3 regions of the Stappia sp. P2PMeth1 genome follow, and region 3 is predicted to be linked to each of the others. Evidence: riboswitches for the same ligand, from Rfam matches in the RefSeq annotation. Region 3 holds a riboswitch; each other region holds the start of a gene.

Region 1 (2,255 bases), on a different contig from region 3:
GAGCGGCAAAGGTGAAACGGATCGGAGTCCCCTGGCTGCCGGGTCGGCAGCGCAGGGGTTAGGATCCTGCGATGAGACAGCCTCCGAAAATCGCCAGCCGGTCGCGTGGCTTCGGCTCTTTCGTCGACGCGGTGGCGCTCATGCCGGCCGCGCCTCGGCCTCGGCCACGGCGGGGGGCTCGACGCTCTCCACGGTCAGCCGGTGGGTGCGCCCGTCGAGAGCCGTCCAGTCGATGGACTGGCCGGCGGACAGGCCGACCAAGGCGGCGCCGATCGGGGTGAGGACGGAAATCTTGCCCTCGGCGATATTGGCCTCGCCCGGGAAGACCAGCGTCACGGAGCGGTCCTCGCCGGCATCGGTGGTGAAGCGCAGCCGCGATCCCATGCGCACGACGTCGGCGGCAATGCGCCGGTCGTCGACGATGCGGGCCCGGTCGAGCTCGCTCGCCAACTGCTCGGCGACAGCGGGATTGCGGGTGGAAATGGACTCGGCAAGCCCGGACAGCCGCTCGTGGTCGGAGCGGGTCACGGTGATGGCGGGCTTGCGCCGCTTGCGGGTATCTGGAGCCATTCTCGGCGTCCTTGCAATGTTGTAAGGCCGCCGACGCACAAAGGCGCGCGTCGGGCGGTCTGGATCTCGTGAGGGGAAGTGTTCGCCGCCGTTATGGCCTGCTGTGTGCCCGCGAGGGGACGAGCCGGCCTATGCCCCGCGGCCGGGGCGCGACGCGACCTAGCCGGGGGTCAGTGTCCCGCGATGGGGCACACCCTGAAAACGCAAATCTGGCGCGGTGCGGTCGTGTTCATGCCCCGAAGGTCGGTGCTTGGCCGGCGAAAGTCAAGTGGTGGCTTTTGCGACCCGGCGACGGCGGGAACGGATTCGCCCACTGGAGGGAGCACGCCTCCCGCCCCGCCGCGCCCGGAGATCACCTGACGCAGCGTCCGGTTGCAGCGGCGAAGGGGACGGCGACAGACGATTGACTCGGGCGCGCGAAACCGCTCTCTTTGACGCCGACAGAGGTTCCGGACATGTCCGGATGAAAAGGGAACACGGTGAGGCGTACCCAACAGGGACCGAAACCGTGGCTGCCCCCGCAACTGTGAACGGAGAGTGGACGTTCGAAGGCCACTGACCCCGCCGGCAAAGGCAGGGTTGGGAAGGTGAATGTCCGCGATGACCCGTGAGCCAGGAGACCTGCCCCTGTCGGTCACCCGATCTTCGACGCGGGGTGTGTCGAGGCGCGGCTTTCCGTTGAGGTGACACCCGAAACCGCCTGCGCCCGCAGGCCGCCGCCTTGCGCCGTCGCGCTGGGGGCGTGCCTGCGTCCGCCGGCTCGTGCCGTATCGCGACGGAGCGCCGAGGGGCATTCCGGCGCACGTCAGGGGTGTGTCTGGATGAGGTTCATTTTGGGGGGCGCCTTGCGCGCCGGGCCGTTGGCTGCCGTGCTGGGGGCCGGAATGGGGGCGGCGATGATTGCCGCGCCGGGCGAGACCCGCGCTCAGGGTTTTGAAACGCCGGGTCTTGAAGATGAGGCGACGCAGCTCGACCGGATCGTCGTCTCGGCCGGGCGCACGCCGGTCGCCGCCGAGGCGGTGGGCCGGGCGCATACGGTGATCACCGCCGAGGAGCTGGAGACGACGCAGACGCGCTATGTCGCCGATGCGCTGCGCAAGGTGCCGGGCATCGCCGTCTCGCGCACCGGCGGCAATGGCGGCATGACGCAGATCCGCATCCGCGGCTCGGAGGCCAACCACGTTCTGGTGCTGATCGACGGCGTCGAGGTGGCGGCGACCTCCAGCGGCGAGTTCGACTTCGGCGGATTGCAGGTTGCCGACATCGAGCGGATCGAGGTGCTGCGCGGCCCGCAAAGCGCCATCTACGGCTCCAATGCCAGCTCCGGCGTCATCGCCATCACCACCAAGGGCGGCATCCGCAACGACCTGAAGATCACCGGCCGGGCGGAAACCGGCACCGACAAGACGGTGGCCGGCCATGTCGGCGTGCGCGGCGGCGGCGAGAGATACGACATCGCGGTCTCCGGCGCCTGGCGCCAGAACGAGGGCTTCAACATCTCGCAATTCGGCTCCGAGAAGGACGGCGACCGCAACGCCACGCTGAACGGCCGCTTCAACTGGGACATCACCGACGCGCTGAGCCTCGATCTCAGCGCCCGCTATGTCGACCGCAAGTCGGACACGGACGACCAGGATTCCGCCTGGCCGCCGACGCCGACGGAGGGCCTCGTCATCGACACGCCC
Region 2 (2,255 bases), on a different contig from region 3:
CGCGCGTAGGTCGTGGACTCGTAAGTCTGGCGAGAAACGGCACAGTTATGAATTCACGACCTAGAGCCCATTCGGCCGCAGGAAACCCGATATCGCCAGGCGGCGCATGTTTTCGGGAAGACTGGAGGATTTTTGGGAAGATAAGGAGGAAGTGGCTCCCCGGGCCGGATTCGAACCAGCGACCAAGCGGTTAACAGCCGCTTGCTCTACCACTGAGCTACCGGGGATCACGAAACACGCGGGGCATCCGCACCGCGTCGATGGCAGGCGTATAGCAAACTGCGCCGCCGCTTGCCAAGCCCTTTGTCGCAAAACTTTTCCACAGTCGGGGAGTGGGGAGGGGCGGGGAGCGTGCACCGGCAAGCTGCACCGGCAAGAGCCGCGGGCATCCGGCCGCATCCGCTGTGAGTGGAGCGGGCGCCGCTGCGGAAGCTTCCCGGAGCCGTCCACGTCTCGCTGCTGGACGCCGGCCCCTTCGGCAGGCTATGAGTCGTGATCTTCCGGTCCTTTCTGACGGACGAAGTCCGGTGAAAGGGGAAAGTCGGAATACGGTGGGGGAGGACCCAAGTCGGGCTCCCGAATCCGTAGCTGCCCCCGCAACTGTGAGCGGCGAGCCTTCCTGCATGAACCACTGGGCCTTTCGGTCCGGGAAGGGCAGGGCAAGGCCGCGACCCGCGAGCCAGGAGACGAGCCGGATCACCCGAGCCCCCGCCAAGGGGCCCGGCCCGAAACGTCACGCGCCGTCGGGTGGACGGCAGGAGGCCAGAATGTTCCCGTTGAAGGGCGCCCGCCGCTTCAGCCCTCCCGGCATATCCCGCTGCCGGACGGCTTGCGCGTGAGCGGCGCATCCGATTCTCCAACCGCCCCGGCTCCTGTCGCGGCCCGCACCGTGCTGGTGACGGGCGGCGCGCGCTCGGGCAAGAGCCTTTATGCCGAGGGGCTGGTGCTCGCCTCGGCGCGCGAGCGCGTCTATGTCGCCACCTGCACGCCCCATGACGAGGAGATGCGCCAGCGCATCGACCGCCACCGCGACCAGCGGGGCGAGGGCTGGCGGACCATCGAGGAGCCGCGCGACCTTGCCGGCGTCCTCGCTGCCGAGAGCACGGCGCAGCGCGCCATCCTCGTCGATTGCCTGACCCTGTGGCTCAGCAACCTGATTTTCGCTGAAGCCGATCCGGAAGCGGAGACGGCCCGGCTCGCCGGGGCGCTGCGCGCCGCGCCCGGCCCCATCGTTCTCGTCACCAACGAGGTCGGCTCGGGCATCGTGCCCGACAATGCGCTCGCCCGCCGCTTTCGCGACGAGCAGGGTCGCCTCAATCGCCGCATCGCGGAACTCGCCGATGTAGCGGTGCTTGTCGCCGCCGGCCTGCCGCTCGTTCTCAAGCCATCCCACCTCCAGCCGGAGATCCGCCTATGACCGCATCCACGCCCCGCACCGCCGGCAAGATCCCGGCCACCATCGTCACCGGCTTCCTCGGCGCCGGCAAGACGACGCTGCTCGCCAACCTGCTGCGCGAGGCAAAGGGCAAGCGCATCGGCCTCATCGTCAACGAGTTCGGCGACATGGGCTTCGATGGCTCGCTGGTCGACGGCTGCGCCGATCCGGACTGCGCCGCCGAAGAGGTGGTGGAGCTGACCAATGGCTGCATTTGCTGCACCGTCGCCGACGATTTCCTCCCCACGATGGAAATGCTGATCGCCCGCGACGAGGCGCCGGACCACATCGTCATCGAGACCTCGGGCCTTGCCCTGCCGCAGCCGCTGGTGCGCGCCTTCTCCTGGCCGAGCGTCAAGACCCGCGTGACGGTGGACGCGGTGGTGACGGTGGTGGATGCCGCAGCCGTCGCGGAAGGGCGGGTGACCGGCGACGAGGCGGCGCTGGCCGCGCAGCGCGCCGCCGACGAGGCGCTGGACCACGACAGCCCGGTGGAGGAACTGTTCGAGGACCAGCTCGTCTGCGCTGACCTCGTCGTGCTGAACAAGGCCGATCTCGTCGATGCGGCGACGCTGGAGCGGGTGCGGGCCGAGGTCGCCGGCCGCGTCCGCGCGGCGGTGGAGATCGTGGCGGCGGAAAAGGGCAGGCTCGCCGCCGACGTGCTGCTCGGCCGGATGAGCGCTTCGGAAGACGACATGCACGGGCGCGAGAGCCATCACGAGCATCATCACCACGACGACCACGACCACGACCACGATCACGACGATCATGATCATGACCATGACGATCATGATCACCACCATCACCATCATCACGACCA
Region 3 (2,255 bases):
GGCGCGGCTCGATTCGATGGTGACGGTGGTGGATGCGGCGAGCCTGCTGAAGGACTACGGCTCCACCGACTTCCTCACCGATCGCGGCGAATCGCTCGGCGAGGACGACGAGCGCACCCTGGTCGACCTGCTCGTCGACCAGATCGAGTTCGCCGACACGATCATCCTCAACAAGGTGAGCGATGCCCGCCCGCAGGACCTTGCCGCCGCGCGCCAGATCGTGCGCGGACTGAACCCGGACGCGGTGGTGATGGAGACCGACCGCTCCGCCGTTCCCTTGCGCGACGTGCTCGGCACCGGCCGCTTCGACTTCGACAAGGCGCATGAGCATCCGCTGTGGTTCAAGGAGCTGAACGGGTTCGCCGACCATGTGCCGGAAACGGAGGAATACGGCATCCGCTCCTTCGTCTACCGGGCACGCCAGCCCTTCGCGCCGCGCGCGCTGAACCGCTTCGTGCAGAAGAGCTGGCCGGGGGTGATCCGCGCCAAGGGCTTCTTCTGGCTGGCGACCCGGCCGCATTTCGTCGGCGAGATCAGCCAGGCGGGCGCCTTCGTCACCACCGAAAAGCGCGGGCTGTGGTGGTCGGCGGTGCCGCGCAAGCACTGGCCGGATTCGCCGGACTGGCGGCGGGCGATGGAGCCCTACATGCATCCGGTGTGGGGCGACCGGCGGCAGGAGATCGTCTTCATCGGCACGAGCGGCATGGATGAAGCGGCGATCCGCACGGAACTCGACGCGGCGTTGGTCGGGGCGGACGGCTTCCACCCGGAAGAGTGGACCGGGCTCGACGACCCGTTCCCCGCCTGGGGCAGCGCGGCGGCCTGAACCGGTCCTGACCTAAACCGGCGCTGCGGTCGGCCTTCGGCGATTGGTCTTGATGCGGTGCCCGTCATCTGCCAGTTTGGCGGCGATGGTTGCCGAAGGCCGAAGCGCCGGAGGCATGAAAAGGGAACACGGTGCGGCGTACCCATCAGGGGCCAAGACCGTGGCTGCCCCCGCAACTGTAAGCGGCCGGGGCCGACGTCCTTCAACGGGACGAATGGCCCAGGCCCTGCCGCACGATGCCACTGCCCGAAAGCCGGGCGGGAAGGCGCGGCCGGGCCGGACCCGCGAGCCAGGAGACCTGCCATCTCCCGCAACGACAACCGGACGGGGTGTTCCGGGAAGGTAGCCATGACACGCAACGAATCCCTCTTCGGCCCATCGGCGGCCCTTACCCGCAGCCTGCCGCGCCGGCACCGCATCACCGTGTGCACCACCTGCCGCGATCCGCAAACGCGCGAGCAGCCGGGCCTTCACCTGATCGAGACCTTGAGCGCCGCGCTTGCCGGGGACAGCGCCGCGCCGTTCGAGGTGGCGGGCGCGGCCTGCATGGCCGGCTGCTCGCACCCCTGCACGGTCGCCTATCAGGCCGAGGGCAAGGCGAGCTATCTCTTCGGCGACATCGAGCCGGCGCGCGACGTGGCAACGCTCCTCGCCTTCGCCCGGCAATATGCCGAGCTGGATGACGGCTGGTGCTCGTCGCTGCAGCGGCCCGAGGGGCTGAAGGGCAAGACGCTGGCGCGGATGCCGGCCCTCCCCGCTCCCGCCCTCGGGGCAGCGGACCGGAGGGACGGCGCATGAGCCATCGCAGCGGAACCCCGGTGGTGCTGGAGCTGCGAAAGGTCGGCTACCGGCCGCGCGGCGCGGATGCGCTCCTCTCCGACCTCTCGCTGCATGTGCATGACGGCGAGATCCTCGTCCTTGCCGGGCCGAACGGCGCCGGCAAGTCGACCTTGATCCGGCTGATCGCCGGGCTGAGCGAGCCGACCGGCGGCGAGATGCGGCTCGGCGGCCGGCCGTATCGCGACGTGCCGATCACCGAGCGCGCCCGCGTCATCGCCTATGTCGGCCAGAGCGAGGAAAGCTGCGACCGGCTGACCGTCTCGCAATATGTCTCGCTCGGCCACCTGCCGCATCACCGCGCCGGCGGGCGCGAGGCCGGCGCCCGCGCGACCGACGAGGCGCTGGCGCTCGCCGACCTGACGCGGCTTTCCGGCCGGCGGATGGGCGAGATTTCCGGCGGCGAACGCCAGCGGGCGAAGATCGCCCGCGCCGTCTGCCAGCGCCCGCGCCTGCTGGTGCTGGACGAGCCGACCAACCATCTCGATCCGCTGGCGCGCGGCGAATTGCTCAGCCTCGTCTCCGGCCTCGGCATCGCGGTGGTCGCGGCGCTGCACGACCTGACCCTGATCGAGGCCTTCGCCAGCCATGT

Evidence for each region. A riboswitch is a leader RNA that binds a small molecule or an ion and turns the genes downstream of it on or off. The one in region 3 is predicted to bind cobalamin.
Region 1: it holds a riboswitch for cobalamin, as region 3 does, so the genes downstream of both, P2PM1_RS19965 (TonB-dependent siderophore receptor) here and P2PM1_RS09715 (DUF1636 domain-containing protein) in region 3, are expected to answer to the same signal.
Region 2: it holds a riboswitch for cobalamin, as region 3 does, so the genes downstream of both, cobU (bifunctional adenosylcobinamide kinase/adenosylcobinamide-phosphate guanylyltransferase) here and P2PM1_RS09715 (DUF1636 domain-containing protein) in region 3, are expected to answer to the same signal.

The regions. Positions count from the first base shown of each region.
Region 1 covers NZ_FYAW01000035.1:10,581-12,835, forward strand. Annotated here, with positions in the region: gene rnk (nucleoside diphosphate kinase regulator) at 139-570, opposite strand; cobalamin riboswitch at 998-1,214, shown strand; gene P2PM1_RS19965 (TonB-dependent siderophore receptor) at 1,392-2,255, shown strand, end outside.
Region 2 covers NZ_FYAW01000040.1:24,568-26,822, reverse strand. Annotated here, with positions in the region: gene P2PM1_RS21740 (LysR family transcriptional regulator) at 1-9, shown strand, start outside; tRNA gene P2PM1_RS21735 (tRNA-Asn) at 153-227, opposite strand; cobalamin riboswitch at 485-711, shown strand; gene cobU (bifunctional adenosylcobinamide kinase/adenosylcobinamide-phosphate guanylyltransferase) at 836-1,417, shown strand; gene cobW (cobalamin biosynthesis protein CobW) at 1,414-2,255, shown strand, end outside.
Region 3 covers NZ_FYAW01000017.1:164,085-166,339, reverse strand. Annotated here, with positions in the region: gene P2PM1_RS09720 (GTP-binding protein) at 1-826, shown strand, start outside; cobalamin riboswitch at 896-1,147, shown strand; gene P2PM1_RS09715 (DUF1636 domain-containing protein) at 1,175-1,624, shown strand; gene P2PM1_RS09710 (ABC transporter ATP-binding protein) at 1,621-2,255, shown strand, end outside.